Regions from separate parts of the Agrobacterium sp. fls2-241-TYG-188a genome, predicted to be linked through region 1. Evidence: predicted binding sites of a transcription regulator. Region 1 holds the regulator's gene; each other region holds the start of a gene.
What was found. Region 1 encodes PhoB, which activates phosphate uptake and scavenging genes when phosphate is short. Its sites were predicted from a motif close to TGTCATNNANCTGTCAT; they were not measured.
Positions count from the first base shown of each region.

Region 1 (4,836 bases):
CATGTGGGCGAACGAAGCGGAACGTGCCTTTGTCGAGAGAACGTCAGGCGCCATCATCATCCTGCTTATGTTCCTCATCGTCATGAATGTGGGTGCAATCCTGTTGCGTCGCCGCTTCGAGCGTCGCTGGTAGGCCATCACAACGTGCCGACCGGTTTTTCGTCCGGAAATGCGATAAAACAAACACCGGGAGCTTTAATTATGAATATGTTGTCGGAAGCAGCAGTTGAGAAGGCGCTGGACAAGAAAATGAATGATGTAACATACAAGATGATTGGTAAGGACGTTTCCGTTTATTACAGCGAGAAGCGTGCTCTTTACGACGTGAACCTGAATGTCCGCGAGAACACGGTCACCGCGTTGATCGGCCCGTCCGGGTGCGGAAAATCCACCTTTTTGCGCACGCTCAACCGTATGAACGATACGATCGACGGCTGCCGTGTCACGGGCAAGATCACGCTCGATGAAGACGATATCTACGATCAGTCCATCGACGTGGTGGAACTGCGCGCCCGCGTCGGCATGGTGTTCCAGAAGCCGAACCCATTCCCCAAGACGATCTATGAAAACATCGCCTATGGCCCGCGCATCCATGGTCTTGCCCGCAACAAGGCGGATATGGACCAGATCGTCGAGTCCAGCCTGCAGAAGGCCGGTCTGTGGAACGAAGCCAAGGATCGCCTGCATGAATCAGGCACCGGCCTGTCCGGCGGCCAGCAGCAGCGTCTGTGCATTGCGCGCGCGATTGCTGTGTCTCCTGAAGTCATCCTGATGGACGAGCCATGCTCGGCGCTGGACCCGATTGCGACGGCAAAGGTGGAAGAACTCATCCACGAGCTGCGCGCAAACTACACCATCGTCATCGTCACCCACTCCATGCAGCAGGCAGCCCGCGTCTCGCAGCGCACCGCCATGTTCCATCTGGGCCATCTGGTCGAAGAAAACGACACCGACAAGATGTTCACCAACCCGGATGACCAGCGCACGCAGGACTACATCATGGGCCGCTTCGGCTGATCTGCCGCAGGTTGAAACCATTCGCGTGGCACCGCTTGAGCCCGTCCGGGCTTGCGGGCCAGCGCATCGAAACTGGAGATTTCGTACATGCCGACACATTCCCATATCATGTCCGCCTATGACGAGGAGCTGAAGTTCCTCACCCGCCGCATCGCCGAAATGGGCGGTCTGGCGGAACAGATGTGCGCCGATGCGGTGCGCGCGCTCGTCAATTCCGACGCAGCACTTGCCCAGAAGGTCATATCCGACGACACGATCCTCGATCATGCCGAGCGTGAGATTGGCGACAAGGCCATCGTCACCATCGCCAAGCGTCAGCCCATGGCTGCCGACCTTCGTGAAATCATCGGCTCGCTGCGTATCGCTGCCGATCTGGAGCGCGTGGGCGACCTTGGCAAGAACACCGCCAAGCGCGTCATCGCGGTTGCCGGTACCGGCGTTCCGCGCAAGCTGGCCCGCGGTCTGGAGCACCTGTCGGAACTGGCGCTGGTGCAGCTCAAGGAAGTGCTTGACGTCTACTCCACCCGTTCGGCGGAAAAGGCCCAGGCCATCCGCGAGCGCGATGAAGAGATCGATGCCATGTACACCTCGCTGTTCCGCGAGCTCTTGACCTACATGATGGAAGATCCGCGCAACATCACGACCTGCACGCATCTCCTGTTCTGCGCCAAGAACATCGAGCGCGTTGGCGACCACGCAACCAACATTGCCGAAACCATCTACTACATGACCACCGGCAGCCAGCCGGAAGGCGAGCGTCCGAAGGACGATAGTTCCAACACGCTTGGCGCAGTAACCGAGTGAGTTGCAGCATCGGCGCCGAAGGTCGAACATGACCTTCGGTCGGCCCGATGTGTCGATCAACATGCCAGAGCGGCCGCAATGCGCCCCGAAGAACGCCTTGCGCTCTGGTCAGACTGGCGGAGTTCAAATCCATGGTGCCGAAAATCGCAGTTGTCGAAGATGAAGAAGCGCTCAGCGTTCTTCTCCGCTACAATCTGGAATCCGAAGGTTATGACGTCGACACCATTCCCCGTGGCGACGAGGCGGAAATCCGCTTGCAGGAACGCACCCCGGATCTTCTGATCCTGGACTGGATGTTGCCGGGCGTTTCCGGCATCGAGCTTTGCCGTCGCTTAAGAATGCGCCCGGAAACCGAACGCCTGCCGATCATCATGCTGACGGCGCGTGGCGAGGAGAGCGAGCGCGTGCGGGGATTGGCGACCGGCGCTGACGACTATGTGGTCAAGCCGTTTTCGACCCCAGAGCTGATGGCACGCGTCAAGGCCATGCTGCGCCGTGCCCGCCCGGAAGTTCTGTCCTCCGTCCTGAAATGCGGCGATATCGAACTCGACCGCGAAACCCACCGCGTGCACCGCAAGACCCGCGAAGTGCGTCTGGGGCCAACCGAGTTTCGCCTGCTGGAGTTCCTCATGGTCTCCCCCGGTCGCGTCTTCTCGCGCTCGCAGCTTCTGGATGGCGTATGGGGTCACGATATCTATGTGGATGAACGCACCGTGGACGTTCATGTCGGCCGTCTGAGAAAGGCGCTCAACTTCTCCAATATGCAGGATGTCATTCGCACCGTGCGCGGCGCGGGCTATTCCATGGAAGCCTGACGGGCCTTTCGACACCCTTTTGAAGCACAACGCGCGCAGGATGTTCTGGCTGGAACACGGCGCGCGTTTCCTGTTTTATGCCAGGATCGAACAGCTGCCGCCGAGGGAACCGTCGTTTGCGTTCATCGCTAGGATAAATTCTCAGGTTCTGGCGGCGGCTCCAAACTTCGCCCTCGGGTGCGAAAAAGGGTAGGGCGGGATTTCCTTTTCCAAGCGATTTTTCTGAGTAAAAACAACAGGCAGGGACATTGCGGAAATTGAAATAGCGATACGGGTAATTATTCTTCTGACCGTGCCTTTACGTTGCAAGATAAAAGCGAATTTCAATTATCTGTAATTTAAGGTTTGACTATCAGGGAATAACCCTCTATCAATTGGTCATCGATATTTTGCTTGCTGAGCTTTGGTTGCCGCGCGATTAGCACCGCGTTTTGAACTAACCCTTTCCTTCAAAAAAATCGCTATACTCGCACACAGGGCGTCAGTTCTGTGATCTATCACTTATGCTTTGAAAGGGTTCATTATGACCACAGGCACAGTAAAATGGTTTAACTCCACCAAGGGCTTCGGCTTCATTCAGCCAGACAACGGCGGCACGGACGCATTCGTACACATCTCCGCTGTAGAGCGTGCAGGTATGCGCGAAATCGTTGAAGGCCAGAAGCTGAGCTACGACCTTGAGCGCGACAACAAGTCGGGCAAAATGTCGGCTTGCAATCTCCAGGCTGCTTAAATACGGAATCTGCTTTCCTTTGACCACGGATGTACTGGCACTGTCGAAAGTATGAGACCAACCGAGGTCAGGCACGTTGCCTGGCCTTTTTTTGTGCCGCAGCTCGGCACATGCGCCAGAGCGTTTTTCATTTGCGAAATCCGCCTCCGGCCACCCAATCCACTCCGCATCGGCATTTTTTTGAAATCGATCCCGATCTCAGCCGAAGCGACAGGAAGGAAAATCCATGTCCGAAACACACAGCAAATCTCGCCAGCAGGCTGAGAAGGCATTCGGCGCCACGCAGACGCAGTTCTTCGCTCGCGGTCACGCCGTGGACGAACTGAACTCGATTGCGCAGGCGCGTGATGAAAAGACCCAACGCTTGCGCGAAGCGCGTCTTGCCAAGGAATTGCAGGATAGCCTGAACCCACCGCCAGCGCCCACAAAACGCGGTAAAAAGTCCTGATCGCGAGATCGGAATGACCCTTCAACTGGAATAGAGATTTGAGAAACACAAGAAACGCCAGAACCAACGAAGTTGCCGACCGTCGCGGCGCTGCTGCTGACGCCAAGGCCGCACTTTTGCAGGCCTACAAGGCAGCCAAGGAAGCCGCAGCGCCGATGCTCGAAGCCAAGCAGGCCGAGCAGATTGCCGTTGCCGAAGCCCGTAGGGCCCGCCAGGCTGAACGCGAGCAGCAAAAGCGCGACGAGAAAATCCGCATCGAAGCAGAAGCCGCTCAAAAGCAGGCAGAACTCGATGCCGCCGCCAGCGCCGAAGAAGATGCCCGCAAGCTGGCCGACAAGAACCGCATCGCGCGTGTCATCGAAGACGAAGCGGCGCGCAAGGCAGAACGCGATCGCCGTTATGCCAACCGCAAGGCCCGCCAGGGCTAATCCGGCTACAGACGTTCTCGTCAAACATAAAGCGGGCCACCCGGTCCCGCTTCAGCCTGCCGGCAAATGCGCCGGTGGCGTTACTTCGGGGCCAGCCTCCCTTTCCTCCGGCGGCTGCCCGGTCGATACGAGCAGCACTTTCGTTCGTTCCCATTGCGCTCTTTTGTCATACCGCAGGTAAGCCGCAAACCGGCTGATGCGCGTCTGTTATGGCGGCAACGCTACGTTCATGGCGCTGGCCTGGCCGGACAAGAAACCATCCTGTAGTACCCCAACGCGCCGCCTCTCGATGACGGCTCCTGTTTGCCATGAGGGCATGGTGATTTCTCGCGAGCCTTGAGCAGCACAGCACCTTTCGGTGGGAAGCAGCCCATTTGAGACGGTCAGCCTCCGCCACCGTACCGTCTTTCTCCACGAACAAAAAAGCGGGCCGAATGGACCCGCTTTTGCTATCTTTTGAGATTTCGCTCAGGCCCTGCGGCGTTCGCTGACGGGCTGGTAAGCCATCTTCGCGTGGAACTTGCAGTAAGGCGAGGACTCGGAAGCTTCACAGCCACAGAAGTGGAAGTCGTCCTTCAGCGGATCGCCAAC
Region 1 covers NZ_JARVRD010000002.1:66,083-70,918, forward strand. Annotated here, with positions in the region: gene pstA (phosphate ABC transporter permease PstA) at 1-133, shown strand, start outside; gene pstB (phosphate ABC transporter ATP-binding protein PstB) at 202-1,017, shown strand; gene phoU (phosphate signaling complex protein PhoU) at 1,105-1,821, shown strand; gene phoB (phosphate regulon transcriptional regulator PhoB) at 1,953-2,636, shown strand; gene QRN85_RS07165 (cold-shock protein) at 3,160-3,369, shown strand; gene QRN85_RS07170 (hypothetical protein) at 3,596-3,817, shown strand; gene QRN85_RS07175 (DUF6481 family protein) at 3,856-4,245, shown strand; gene QRN85_RS07180 (GcrA family cell cycle regulator) at 4,714-4,836, opposite strand, start outside.

Region 2 (4,836 bases), 1.0 Mb from region 1:
GATGACGCCGAGTTGCATCTGACATTGCAGCCAGCTCACAAATCTGCGCCGTTCAACGTCGCGCACATGCTGGTAGGCGACGTAGATGCAATCCACCGCCTTTGCAGTGACTACGGATTACGGATCATCAAAAGACTGGAAACAAAGGACTACGGCTTGCGGGCATTCGTTTTCGAGGATCCGGACGGAAACCGGATCGATGTGGCGCAAGTCATCTAGGCAGAGGAGCGGCGCGGTTCATGACGCGCCGCTCAATTCGCTACCGGTCCCGGAAGCGATTGGTAATCGGATAGCGGCGGTCGCGACCGAAATTCTTCTTGGTGATCTTCACACCCGGCGCAGACTGGCGGCGTTTGTATTCGGCCAGATATAGCAGGTGCTCGATGCGATGCACGGTCGCGACATCATGTCCGCGCGCCACAATCTCCTCCACCGACATTTCCAGTTCAACAAGGCACTCGAGAATATCGTCGAGAACGGGATAAGGCGGCAGGGAATCCTGGTCGGTCTGGTTGGGTCTAAGCTCTGCAGAGGGGGCCTTCGAGATGATGTTGGCGGGAATGACCTCACCGGAAGGACCGAGCGCGCCCGGCGGCACATGGCTGTTACGCCATTTGGAGATGCCGTAGACCTGCATCTTGTAAAGGTCCTTGATGGGGTTGAAGCCACCATTCATATCGCCGTACAGCGTGGCATACCCCACTGACATCTCGGACTTGTTGCCGGTTGTGACCACCATGGAGCCAAACTTGTTGGAGATAGCCATGAGAATGGTGCCACGGGCGCGGCTTTGCAGGTTTTCTTCGGTAATGCCCTCTTCGGTACCTTCGAAAAGCTCCGTCAACGCCGTCATGAAGCCATCGACCGGCTCGGCGATCGGCACGATGTCATAACGGCAACCGAGTGCCTTGGCGCATTCCGCCGCATCTTTCAGCGATTCGTCTGATGTGTAGCGGTACGGCAGCATGATGCAGCGCACCCGCTCCTCACCCAGCGCATCGACCGCAATGGCGGCGCAGATGGCCGAATCGATGCCGCCGGAAAGGCCCAGCACGACGCTCTTGAAGCCATTCTTGTTTACATAATCGCGGAAGCCCAGCATACAGGCGCGGTAATCCGCCTCCTCACCTTCGGGTATCTGGGAGAAGGGTCCTTCGCTGCAATGCCAGCCTTTTTCCGTGCGTTTCCAGTCCATCACCGCAAGGGTGCTTTCGAACTGGCTCATCTGGAAGGCCAGCGTCTTGTCGGCGTTGAAAGCAAAGCTTGCGCCATCGAAAACAAGCTCATCCTGTCCGCCAACCTGATTGGCGAAGACGAGCGGCAGGCCGCTCTCAATGACCTGTCGCAGCGCCACCTGATGCCGCACATCCACCTTGCCGCGGTAATAGGGCGAGCCATTCGGCACCAGCAGAATTTCCGCACCGCTTTCGGCCAGTGTTTCGCAGACGCCGAAATCGTTCCAGATTTCCTCACAGATGGGAATGCCGATACGCACGCCCCGGAAATTATAGGGGCCGGAAATCGAGCCTTCGGCAAAGACGCGCTTCTCATCAAACTCGCCGTAATTCGGCAAATCTACCTTGTCACGCAGCGCAACGATCTTGCCGCCATCCAGCAGCGCGACGGAATTGTGCCGTCCCGTTTCGCCCTGACGCGGGAAGCCAATGATGACACCCGGACCGCCATCTGCCGTTTCAGCCGCCAGTTCCTCCACCGCCTTCAGGCAGGCCTTGAGGAAGGATGGCTTCAAGACAAGATCTTCCGGCGGATAGCCGGAGATGAAAAGCTCGGTGAGGAGCAGCAGGTCCGCGCCCTGGGCAGCCGCATCGGCACGCGCTTCACGTGCCTTGGCAAGGTTACCCGCGACATCGCCGACGGTTGGGTTGAACTGCCCGACGGCAATTCGCAGAACATTGGGATTGGTGTGTACTTGGCTCATGACTCTCATTTACCGCGCTCCCGTCCGGTGCGCAACGCAAGCTGTTCAACTGGCTTAAAAAACGGCGACCAGACATTGGCAATGCGCCTCACGCAAAGGTTATTCCGGGCACCTGTGGATTCCGCATAGTTCATGTCGCATTCACCCCGCTTATGTGACAGTTACATGACACTTTCATGACGCCTGATTCACGGGCGCAGACATACTGCCGGAGTTGAAAATTGAGGAATTCGGTGCCCAGAGCGGTTGCCGAAAGGATGAAGCTCGTCCTTTCAAAACCTTTGACCCGCAACCCGGACAGAGTTGTTGGCGATCTCTATCCGGTTCTGAATCTCGCGCTTGCTGCCCTGCTGCTGATTGTCTGCATGGAGTGGATTGCGCGAGGCTCGCTGCATGACATCGGCACGTTCCTGTTTTCACCAGCGCGCCCCGGTTTCACAACTCTGGTCGCGGTCATGCTTTGCCTCACGGCACTCGATGCGCTGTTCGGCAGACACTATCAATCGCTACTGGTGGCCGCGCCGGTTCTGCTGGTCACGGCCTTCATGTCGCATCAAAAGCAGCTTTATCTTTCAGATCCGCTCTACCCCTCCGATCTGTTGTTCGGGCGGCAAATCCTACAGCTTTTGCCAGCCATGCTGAAAGCCCAGCCCGTTACCGCGGTCGCACTCGCGGCAGGCCTTGTTCTGGCCGTTGCATCCGGTGTGATGATCTGGCGCTTTATTCGCATGTATACCCCGGCGATGGCGGTAAAAGCACGCTTCCTTCGGCTGGTGCTCGCGCTTCCCCTGCTGGCGGGGCTTGGTTCGCTGATGGAATATTCGCACTATTCCTGGGTGCGTGACCGGCTCAACATCCTTCCCATGATGTGGGATCAGAAGGAGAATTACCGGCATAACGGCTTCCTGCTTGCCTTCACATTCAACATTCCCATGGCGAATGTCTCCGCACCCGCAGGCTATGGTGAAAACACAATCGCAGACATCCCCTCAGATGGCTCTGCCTTTGCCGTGAACCACAGCACGCGGCCGGATGTCATCATGATCATGAGTGAGTCGCTCTGGGACCCTACCCGGGTTCCTGATGTGGCTCTGTCCAGAGATCCGATGCCTTCGATACGCTCCAGACAATCCGGCCATGTTTTCTCGCCCGAATTCGGCGGCATGACTGCCAATGTCGAGTTTGAGGCGCTGACCGGTTTCTCGAATGCCTTCCTGCCCTATGGCAGCATTCCCTACCAGCAATATATTCGCCGAAACGTGCCTTCCCTCGCGACCTTCTTTCGCAGCGAGGGCTATTCCTCGATTGCGCTACACCCGTTCCAATCCTGGTTCTGGAACCGCGCCGAAGTCTACAAATCGCTTGGCTTCGAGGAATTCCGTTCGGAAGAAACGCTGCCAGCAATGGAAAAGCGCGGGATTTTTGCTTCAGACGCGGCCCTCACAACGGAAATCATTCAGACGGTGGAGGCAGCGGACAATCCTCTGTTTCTATTCGCTGTCACCCTTCAGGGACACGGCCCCTACGAGGCTGACCGATATGCTGATAGATCCGTTGGCGTGACGGGAGCTCTCTCTAATGGTGCAGCCGTATCGCTTGCGACCTATGCTCAGGGCGTGGCAGAGGCGGACGCCAGTTTCGCAAGGCTGATCGACTGGGCAAAGAACCGTGAACGCGACACCATTGTCGTTCTGTTTGGAGACCACCTCCCGCCGCTCGGACACGTCTATGTGGAAAGCGGCTATATGCCGGAGATGGTGGCGACCCGCCGCGCGCCGCTGGACACGATGAAAAAGGAGCACGAGACACCACTCGTGGTCTGGTCATCCAGAACAGGACTTCATAACCGCATTGGTACCGTCAGCCCGGCCTTGCTGCCCTACCACATCTTGAAGACGGCGGGCCTTGGCGATCCCTTTTACACGGGCGTTCTCGGCAAGGTGCAGGCATCATACTCCGTGATTGATCGGCATATGCTGATGGAAAGAGACGGCTCTGCGTTGCCCGACTGGTTGACAGGGCCAAGCGAGATACCCGCTCCGATATCTGAATATCGCCAATTGCAGTTCGACATGATGTTTGGCAAGCAGTTTGCGAAGGAGCGGTTTTTCCCGGGCTTCAACTGGTTGAACAGTGGCAATCCCTCTGGCTGACGGCATCCTGAACACCGCCGAATTCATTTGAATTCGACACTCGTGCCAGCTTATCTCTTGATCCGCGCCGGACTTTGGCTCCCGGCGGTTCATGTAAGGCTGGAGACCAGAATGGCAGCTATTCCGGATTATATCACCTCGCATTTCAAGCGTTCCTCCCGGGACATTGGCGAGGTGGAGAAGCGCATTGTTGATATAGCTCACCAGAAGAAGCTTATCTCAACGGATACGAATGCTGAGTTTTCGAAGGAATCGACTTTTGGAGAAAGACTGGCCGACAGTATTGCGCGGATTGGCGGCTCATGGGGCTTCATCATAAGCTTCCTCGTCTTTCTGGCGGTATGGGCCGTGGTCAACACCATCGTCCTCACAACCCGCGCGTTCGATCCCTACCCCTTCATTTTCCTCAATCTCATTCTCTCCATGCTGGCAGCGGTTCAGGCACCTATCATCATGATGTCGCAAAACCGGCAGGCTGTGCGAGACCGTTTTGAGGCGGCCAAGGACTACGAAGTGAATTTGAAAGCAGAACTGGAAGTCCTTTCCCTTCATGAAAAGATCGATGTGAAAGTTCTGGCCGAGCTCGCAGCCCTGCGGCAGGAGATTGCCAAACTTCACCACCGCCGCGAAAACGAAGGCGAACGCCCCTGATTTCGATGAAGAAACGGGTGTCCCGTTTAGTCATGTCAGGTCAATTTGCGTCTTTTTTTGCGCTGGTTACGAATCCGTCAGATTCTTCCGCTA
Region 2 covers NZ_JARVRD010000002.1:1,115,670-1,120,505, reverse strand. Annotated here, with positions in the region: gene QRN85_RS12155 (glyoxalase superfamily protein) at 1-219, shown strand, start outside; gene QRN85_RS12150 (NAD+ synthase) at 260-1,939, opposite strand; gene QRN85_RS12145 (LTA synthase family protein) at 2,197-4,092, shown strand; gene QRN85_RS12140 (DUF1003 domain-containing protein) at 4,204-4,743, shown strand.
Region 2: the regulator PhoB is predicted to act here: its motif matches at 2,094-2,110, upstream of QRN85_RS12145 (LTA synthase family protein).

Region 3 (4,836 bases), 1.0 Mb from region 1:
TCACGCGGAAGCCGAACGGAGGTTCATGTCGTGCGCTGCACAATCGAACAGGATGGTGTTCGAGGAACCGGCGAGTGCGTGCCCTATCAACGCTATGGCGAAACGATAAAGGGGGTCCTTGCGGATATTATGAGCGTGGAACAGGCGATCGCGGCAGGCCTGACGCGGGAGGACCTGCAACAGGCAATGAAGCCCGGCGCCGCGCGCAATGCCGTGGATTGCGCCCTGTGGGACCTGGAAGCCAAACTTACGGGCAAGAGCGTGTCTTCGACCTTGATGTCAACGAAGCCGGTGCCAATCGTGACGGCGTTCACGATTTCTCTTGGCGATGCGCAGACCATGGCCACCCAGGCGGCGGACAATGCGCAACGGCCCCTATTGAAGATAAAGACCGGGACACCGGATGACGAGGCACGCCTGCGCGCCGTTCGCGCGGCAGCTCCGAAGGCGCGCATCATCATCGACGCGAATGAAGGCTGGACGGACAACAATATCGAGCATCACTTGAAAATTGCCAGAGAACTGGACATCGCGCTGATCGAGCAACCACTGCCAGCCGGAAGAGATGATATTCTCTCGCGCATCGAGCGGACTGTTCCAATCTGCGCCGACGAAAGTGTGCATCTAACAAAAGATCTGGCTTCGCTGCGTGATCGCTATGACGCCATCAACATCAAGCTCGACAAGACAGGCGGCTTGACCGAGGCGCTGATCATGAAAAAGGAGGCGCAGCGCCTGGGCTACACCATCATGGTTGGCTGTATGCTCGGCACATCCTTAGGCATGGCCCCCGCCCTTATGCTGGCGCAAGACACCGAGTTTGCCGATCTGGACGGCCCACTCCTGCTCGCTAGGGACAGGGAACCGGGTCTTCGCTACGAAGGATCGATGGTTCACCCGCCGCAGCCGGAGCTGTGGGGATGAACTGACGCTACCGCTCAAGCCGCATAGGTATCGATGAGCTTGGGGAAGACCACGGGCTCAAGTGTCCCGACGGTGTTATCCTCGGTCTTGTCATCGGACTTCATCCATGTGATCAATTCGAAGGAGCCGTCGGTATTCTCTGCGATGGCCGTGCAGCTTTCCACCCAATCGCCGGTGTTGATGTAACGGATGCCATCGATATCCTCCATCACAGCATGATGGATGTGGCCACAGATGACACCATCGACCTTGTTGCGACGGGCTTCGTCGGCGACCACCCGCTGAAATTCTCCGATGAAGTTGACAGCGTGCTTGACCTGCAGCTTCGCCCAGGCGGAGAAGGACCAGTAAGGAAGGCCGATGCGGCGGCGTACAGCGGCAATTGCCACGTTCAGCGCAATGGCTGCGTCATAGGCCCAATCGCCGAGATAGGCCAGAAGCCTTGCGTTGCGCACCACGACATCGAATTCGTCGCCGTGGATGACAAGATACTTCTTGCCGTCGGCGGCTTCATGGATCATCCGCTCTGCCACTTCGATCCCACCGAAATGGGTACCGGGAAACTCGCGAAGAAATTCGTCGTGATTTCCGGGAATATAGACGATGCGTGTTCCCTTGCGGGCCTTGCGAAGAAGTTTCTGCACCACATCATTGCAGCCTTGTGGCCAGTACCAGCTGCGGCGCAGACGCCAGCCATCGATGATATCGCCAACGAGGATGATGGTATCGGCCTCATGATGGCGCAGGAAATCCAGAAGGAAATCCGTTTTGGCCGCTTTAGAGCCAAGATGCACATCGGAAATGAAAAGCGTTCTGAACTGTCTGGCTTCGGTTTGCGCGGCCATGGAATTCTTCCCCCGTCTCGGCAACTTTCCTCTCTGCAAAACCAGACTCGTGTTTCAGCAAGATGACAGACCGAGATTTACAACCATCACGCTGCATTTTTCCGAGATACCTAAACTACCGTTTTTGCGCCTCCCGAATGAAATAAACGGCTGTACGGCTGGGCCGATTGTTGTATGCAAAGGCCTCCAAGAAACTTGAAATAAGCGGTGGATAGAATGAGTTCTCAGGATACGGGCAAGACGCAAAACACAAACGCCAATGCGGATCTGGAAGAACAGGCGCTTTTCTATCATCGTTACCCGCGCCCGGGAAAACTTGAAATTCAGGCGTCCAAGCCCCTTGGAAACCAGCGCGATCTGGCGCTTGCCTATTCACCCGGTGTTGCAGCACCCTGCCTTGCCATTCACGAAAATCCTGAAACGGCGGCTCAATACACGGCGCGTGCCAATCTGGTTGCGGTGATTTCGAACGGCACGGCGGTCCTCGGCCTCGGCAACATCGGACCTTTGGCCTCCAAGCCCGTCATGGAAGGCAAGGCGGTCCTCTTCAAGAAATTCGCCGGCATCGATGTTTTCGACATCGAAATCGATGCGCCCGGCATCAACGACATGGTTTCCACCATTTCTGCACTGGAGCCGACCTTCGGCGGCATCAATCTGGAAGACATCAAGGCGCCCGAGTGCTTCGAAGTGGAACGTCAGCTCCGCGAGAAGATGAACATCCCCGTGTTCCACGATGACCAGCACGGCACGGCCATCATTGTGGCTGCGGCGGTTACGAACGCGCTCGAACTCGCCGGAAAATCGATCGGCGACGTCAAGATCGTGGCATCCGGTGCGGGCGCTGCCGCGCTCGCCTGCCTCAATCTTCTGGTCGTTCTCGGCGCCAAGCGCGAGAACATCTGGGTTCACGATATTGAGGGCCTTGTCTATGATGGCCGTAACACGCTCATGGACGAGTGGAAGGAAGTCTACGCCCAGACGACCGACAAGCGCTCGCTCAACGAGACCATCGATGGCGCTGACGTCTTCCTCGGCCTTTCAGCTGCTGGCGTGCTGAAACCGGAACTTCTGGCGCGCATGGCTGAAAAGCCGCTTATTCTGGCGCTCGCCAATCCTACACCCGAAATCATGCCGGAACTTGCCCGCCAGGCCCGCCCGGATGCCATGATTTGCACCGGTCGTTCGGATTTTCCCAATCAGGTCAACAACGTGCTCTGCTTCCCCTATATTTTCAGGGGCGCGCTGGATTGTGGTGCGACAAGCATCAACGAAGAAATGAAGATGGCTGCCGTTCACGCAATCGCTGAACTGGCGCGTGAGGAAGTTTCTGAAGTTGCGGCGAAAGCTTACAGCGATGAGACACCAATCTTTGGTCCGAACTACCTCATCCCCTCGCCGTTCGATCCGCGGCTGATCCTGCGTATTGCTCCGGCTGTCGCACGGGCAGCGGCTGCAAGCGGTGTCGCCTCCCGTCCGATTACCGATTTTGACGCCTATCTCGATCAGCTGAACCGCTTTGTCTGGCGCTCCGGCTTCATCATGAAGCCGATCTTCAACCTGGCGAAGACAGCCGAGAAAAAGCGGATCATCTTTGCGGAAGGCGAAGACGAACGTGTGCTGCGTGCTGCCCAAGTGTTGCTCGAAGAAGGTACTGGCATCCCGATCCTCATCGGTCGTCCGCAGATCATCGAAACCCGTCTGAAGCGGTTCGGTCTTCGCATTCGGCCAAACACCGATTTTGCCGTCGTGAACCCGGAAGACGATCCACGTTACCGCGACTATGTCGATGACTATTTTGCGCTTGTCGGTCGCGCCGGTATCAACCCGGAAGCTGCCCGCACAATCGTTCGTACCAACAGCACGGTCATCGGTGCTCTCTCCGTCAAGCGCGGTGAGGCAGACGCATTGATCTGCGGTCTGGAAGGCCGTTTCGACAGACATCTGCGCGACGTCAACCAGATCATCGGCAAACAGGAAGGCGCACATACGTTTGGAGGCCTCAGCCTGCTGATCACACAACAGGGTGCGCTGTTCCTTACGGATACCTTCGTAAATTACGAACCGACGTCGGAAGACATCGCTGAACTGGCGATCCTCTCCTCCAAGGAAATCAAGCGCTTCGGCATTACGCCGAAGATTGCACTGGCAAGCCATTCGAACTTCGGTTCGCGTGACTCAGAAAGTGCACGCAAGATGCGCCGCGCCCTTCAGCTGGTACGTCAGGCCGCGCCGGAACTGGAAATCGATGGTGAAATGCAGGGTGGCTCTGCCCTGTCGGAGACCCTTCGCAAGCGCGCCATGCCAAACAGCTCCCTGTCGGGCGAGGCCAATTTGCTGGTGTTCCCGAACCTCGACTCGGCAAACATCACGCTCGGCGTTGTGCGCACCATGACAGAAGGCTTGCATGTCGGCCCGATTCTTCTTGGTTCCGCCCTGCCCGTCCACATCCTGTCACCAACAGTGACATCACGCGGCGTGGTCAACATGGCTGCCCTTGCGGTGGTGCAAGCCTCCAATCCGTCGGAGTAAGCCAGAGTTAACATAATTTTGAGGTGCGGCTTGCCGCACTGCGATGCAGCATTATGTTACCATCAGCTAAACAGCGTCGTCCGTATTGCGCGGGCGACCCACGACAGAAGATGGCTCGCATAAGGCGGGCCAGGAAGACGGACGTATCATTGACCCCGCGCCGCCGCCGAGCGATTGGTACCTTGCTTACGCTGATGTTCGCCGTGCCGTTTTCGGCTCAGGCAGATCCCGTCTGCGATTCCCTGCGCGCGCAGCTGGAGCAGCCAAGGCAGGCCATCGGCAACACTGCTGAGGTGCGCAGATATGCGAACGCGCTGGCGCAGCAGAATATCCTCATTCGCCGGATCAGGAATGATATGCGCGGCTACGGCTGCTCGTCAGGCAGTGTCATTGTCTACGGAAATCCAAATGCCGAACTCTGCGCAGAGATCGGCGATGCGCTCGTTCAGGCGCAGGAAGACCGGGAAATGATCACGCAGGAGCGTGACAGAATGCTTGCCGAACGGCGGCAGAACAGCGGCAGCAACAACCGACA
Region 3 covers NZ_JARVRD010000002.1:1,069,453-1,074,288, reverse strand. Annotated here, with positions in the region: gene dgcA (N-acetyl-D-Glu racemase DgcA) at 1-924, shown strand, start outside; gene QRN85_RS11960 (UDP-2,3-diacylglucosamine diphosphatase) at 939-1,769, opposite strand; gene QRN85_RS11955 (NADP-dependent malic enzyme) at 1,986-4,301, shown strand; gene QRN85_RS11950 (DUF2865 domain-containing protein) at 4,451-4,836, shown strand, end outside.
Region 3: the regulator PhoB is predicted to act here: its motif matches at 1,821-1,837, upstream of QRN85_RS11960 (UDP-2,3-diacylglucosamine diphosphatase).

Region 4 (4,836 bases), 590 kb from region 1:
CAAGATCCGCAATCACTTCGGAATGTCCCGCGTTTCCGTGGCCGCCGCACTGGCGGCCCTAAAGGATCAGGCTTACCTGCGCGATGTGGTCAAACGCATCGCCAACGCCCGTGAACGCATTGCCACCATAGCGCGGCAGAACGGGCTGCGCCCCCTTCCCTCGGCAACAAATTTTGTGGCAATCGATTGTGGGCGGGATGGGGTCTACGCCAAGGCCATTGTTGATGGGCTCATGGAACACGGTGTCTTCATCCGAATGCCCGGTGTGGAACCACTCAACCGTTGCATCCGCGTCAGCGCAGCGCCGGATAGCAAGCTGAATCTTTTTGCCGAAGCGCTGCCGAAGGTTTTGAAGACATTGGGTTGATGAACCCCAAGCGCTCAGGCCAAGCATCTTGCCAACAAAAATAGAGAAACCGCGCCGGCCTTGTTTCTGCCGGTCGCGGTTTGATGTTCAGCGTGGATCTGGCTGTTCCCTGTACGGGGTTATTCTTTTTATGGTCCGGCCAGGACTGGAGGAACCAGCCGGAAGAAATGGCGATCTGTCGATCGCTCTGTCTTTTTGTTGCGCGTCAGTTGCCCCGGCGCGGTTTTGTCAGTGTGCAGTCATCCAGTCGCGGGCGGCGCGAAGTGCCGTTGCGAGGTCTGCCTTGGTCATGTTGCGGGCCAGATCGGCGCGCAGCGAGGCTGCCCGTTCCGAACCCTTGATAGCGGCGATGTTGAGCCATTTATGGGCAGCGATGAGGTCCACCGGGCAGCCGCGGCCTGTCGCATAGATCAGGCCGAGGTTGCAGAAGACGTCCGCGCGGCTTTGGCCACCGGCGACTGCCATTTCGATATCGCGAACTTCAAAGCGTGCCATTTTTTCTAATCCCTGTTTGCCCGTTAGCGTCGTGTCAGCGCCCCTCTTCGGAGGCTTTTTCGGTTCCGGCCTTGCCGTCTTCTGCGGCTTGTTCTGGCCTTTTCCGTTGGCAGATTTGCTCTGCTCTTTCGATGTCCCCACTATGCCAAACGGGCTTCAACGGGCGCTTAAAATCCATGATTAATGGGAGCCAAACAAAGTCCAAACGATTGGTAAAGTTGGGTTTTTGTTAAATATCACAGCCCCCGGAAATTAAGGACTTTGCGGACAATTTTACGAAAAGTTTACGGATGGAATTCAACCCTTTCGTAACCACGTCTCAAACAGGCATTTTTGCGATGATCGTTTTTACGAGGTCCGGACCGCGAAAAGCCGAGGTTTTTGCGAAGATCCATATTTCCTTTTACGTTCACGTAAACTATAAATTGCGGCGTCCGCGTGAGGAGATGCGGATGCCGGATCTTGCGCGACGTGAAGGTTTGGCCACAGCAGGATTGGGAGGTCCCTATGAAGAGAATGACGATACTTGCCGCTGCCGCGTTTTTGATGGGCAGCAGTGCCTATGCAGCGGAGGCTATCGAGGGCAACTGGAAAACGGCCAGCGGCGAGACCGCCGTGATCGCCCCATGCGGTTCAGCTTTCTGCGTAACGCTGAAAACCGGCAAGCACGCCGGAAAACAGATTGGCAAGATGAGCGGCAAGGGCAATAGCTATTCCGGCGAGATTACCGATCCCGCCAATGACAAGACCTATGCCGGCACCGGCACCGTTTCCGGTGGCTCGCTGAGCATGAAGGGCTGCGTGCTGAAAGTTCTGTGCAAGTCGCAGACGTGGTCGCGTCTGTAATCGGTGGACGATGTGGACGGGGCGAGGCTTCGTCCACATTGTTTGAATGAGGCACCAATGCCTTAAACACAATGAGCGATCTGGACGGTCTTCATATCCAAGATGATGATAGTTTTTGAAATCCTCATCAAAGCGGCAGCACTCGGCGCGCTTTCCCTGTTGATCCTGCACCAGATCGCGACGCAGGTGAGAGAGTACTATTTCTATAAGCAGAACGGCTGGGATTTTTCCATCGACAGCAATTTGGACAGGCTGAAGATCGATGAGAAGATTACCGTCTACAACCTGAACCTGACCAACTGGGAGCGGTTTTATCTGTTTCGCCCGTTCTATATCTTTATCATGATTGTACTTTTGGGCTTCATGATCTGGGCATCGTTTCAAAACCTGCCGTCCTAGCTGGCGAATGCACAACCCAAGGGTATATTCGCGTTATTTTTCCGTCATATCGATGTAATAAACTCTCTTTAGTTGCCCCGTCTGGAATTGTTCCAAACTGCAAGCCAACGGAGAGCGCCATGACCAACATCGACACAAGCAAGCTAAGCTGGGATGAGTGGGACGAACTTCAGAACCCACCGCCTGCCGTTACCGATTTCGACCGCGTTGTTGAATCGGCTATTTCACGACGCGGTTTTCTGGGCGGCGTTCTGGCGTTTGGTTCTGCCGCTGCCGCTCTTGGCACGCTTGGCAATCTCGCCAGCTCCACCTCTGCCCAGGCACAGGAAGCCTCGCGTTTTCCGTTCAAGCCTGTAGCCGCTGCCACCGACAACACCATCCATGTGCCGGAAGGCTATAGCTGGAAGCCGCTTGCAAAGTGGGGCCAGCCGCTGTTCCCCAACGTGCAGGATATCGATCCGGTCAAGGGTGTAAGCCTTGAAAACTCGGACAAGGTTTTTGGTGAAAACACCGATGGCATGGAGCTTTTCGTTGTTGGCAGCCACCAGCTGATCGCGGTCAACCACGAATATGTCAACAACGAAACCAACCTGCCCCATCGCGAAAAGGGAATGCCAGCCAATCTGGACGAGGTGAAGATCCTGCAGCATATGCAGGGTGTTACCGTCATGGAAGTGGCTGAAGGCAAGGACGGCTGGGAGATCGTCGTCGGCAGCCCGTTCAACCGCCGCATTCACCACAACACACCGATGAAGCTGTCCGGCCCTGCCGCCGGTTCCGAGCTCGTCAAGACGGCAGCCGACCCGAAGGGTATCGACTGTCTTGGCACTTTCAACAATTGCGGCGCGGGCCGCACACCGTGGGGCACCTACCTGACCTGCGAAGAAAACTTCAACGGCTACTTCGGCTCCACCGTGGCCGATTTCAAGATGCCCGACGACTACAAGCGTTACGGCATCGCCGCCGAAACCCGCTACGGCTATGAGAAGTTCGATGAGCGTTTCGACGTTTCCAAGAACCCGAACGAGCCGCGCCGCGCTGGTTATGTCGTGGAAATCGATCCGTCCAACGCATCGTCGACGCCAATCAAGCGTACCGCGCTTGGTCGCATCAAGCACGAGAACGCCGCCGTCGTCGTGGCGCGCGATGGCCGTGTCGTCGTTTACATGGGCGACGATGAGCGTGGCGAGTTCCTCTACAAGTTCGTATCCAACGGCATCTACGTGCCAGGTGGCGATACGTCGAAACTGCTGGACGAAGGCACGCTCTACGTCGCCAAGTTCAACGATGATGGCAATGGCGAGTGGGTGGCGCTGACGCCCGAATCCACCGGCATGAAGATGGATGAAATCTGCGTCTTCACCCGTCAGGCCGCTTCAAAGGTGGGCGCAACCACCATGGACCGCCCTGAATGGGTCGCCATCAACCCTGTCGCCATCGAAGCCTACTGCGCGCTGACCAACAACAGCAACCGCGGCGTGACCAAGGACGGCAAGTTGCGCGCCAATGGCGGCGGCGATGCCATGGCTCTCAACGCCGCAAACCCGCGCGAAAAGAACGAATACGGCCAGATCGTACGCTGGTATCCCGCAAATGACGACCATGCCGATGGCAAGTTCAAGTGGGACCTGTTCTGCATGGCCGGCAACCCGGATGTTCACAAGGATGCCTATGCGGGCTCGTCCAACATCAATTCGGGCAACATGTTCAATTCGCCCGATGGCATGATGTTCGATTCGACCGGCCTGCTCTGGATCCAGACAGATGGCGAAGACACCAATGAGGGCCAGTATGCAGGACAGGGCAACAACCAGATGCTGGCGGGCGACCCCGTCTCCGGTCGCATCGAGCGCTTCCTGACGGCACCGAAGGGCGCAGAAGTCACCGGCCAGACATGGTCTGCCGACAAGCGCACCCACTTCGTCGGCATCCAGCATCCCGACGCTCCCTTCCCGGATGGCGAAGGCAAGCTGCCGCGCTCGACCGTCGTTGCCATCAAGCGGAACGACAACGCCATGATCGGCTGATCCGGCCTCTCAAAATCGGAAAAGGCGCCGTTTACGCGGCGCCTTTTTTGTGTCTGCTCAAAAACCTTCAATGACCCTTCAGAGCCACTGCGTGCCGTCACCGGCCTGGCAGCCATAGGGCGGCAGGACATTGCCGAATGTCTGGTGAAGCTTGTCGCAACCCCATTTGTTGATCGGGCCCGGCATACGGCTGTTCAGTTCGATGCCGACTTCATTATAGGGGCTGTCCGTGTTGGTGACGTAACCGTACCAGCGGTATCCGACGATCACCACGACGAAGACCAGAATCATCGTCAGCACTTTTATGATTTTCACAGTATTTCCTAACGCATCATATGAATGTCCATCCGCGTCACGCCTCCCGCCGCGCATGAATGAAGGCCGCTTCGATGTGGGCCAGGAGCGTTCCTAGCCTTGAAAACCCGTTTCAGCAACTCACGCCCATGGCTTGATCGGATGTCTGTCGGGAAGGCTCGGCCAGTGTGCGGTTGAAAAGGCATCGACCATCTGTCACCCTCGCCCCGGGGGACTAGTGTTGATTTGGAGGAGTTTTACATGCGTTTGTTTCTGCCTTATGCGCTTTTGGCCAGTTGCTTCATGACCGCGCCCGCCTTTGCCATCGATCTGCCTGCCCAGCCACCCGCAGACCGGCCACTCAACGAATTCGTCACGTCCGTCGAGAAGGATGGATCGATCACCTTC
Region 4 covers NZ_JARVRD010000002.1:655,293-660,128, reverse strand. Annotated here, with positions in the region: gene QRN85_RS09985 (pyridoxal phosphate-dependent aminotransferase) at 1-367, shown strand, start outside; gene QRN85_RS09980 (SEL1-like repeat protein) at 596-862, opposite strand; gene QRN85_RS09975 (DUF2147 domain-containing protein) at 1,370-1,708, shown strand; gene QRN85_RS09970 (hypothetical protein) at 1,811-2,107, shown strand; gene QRN85_RS09965 (PhoX family protein) at 2,227-4,134, shown strand; gene QRN85_RS09960 (hypothetical protein) at 4,213-4,425, opposite strand; gene QRN85_RS09955 (esterase) at 4,690-4,836, shown strand, end outside.
Region 4: the regulator PhoB is predicted to act here: its motif matches at 2,150-2,166, upstream of QRN85_RS09965 (PhoX family protein).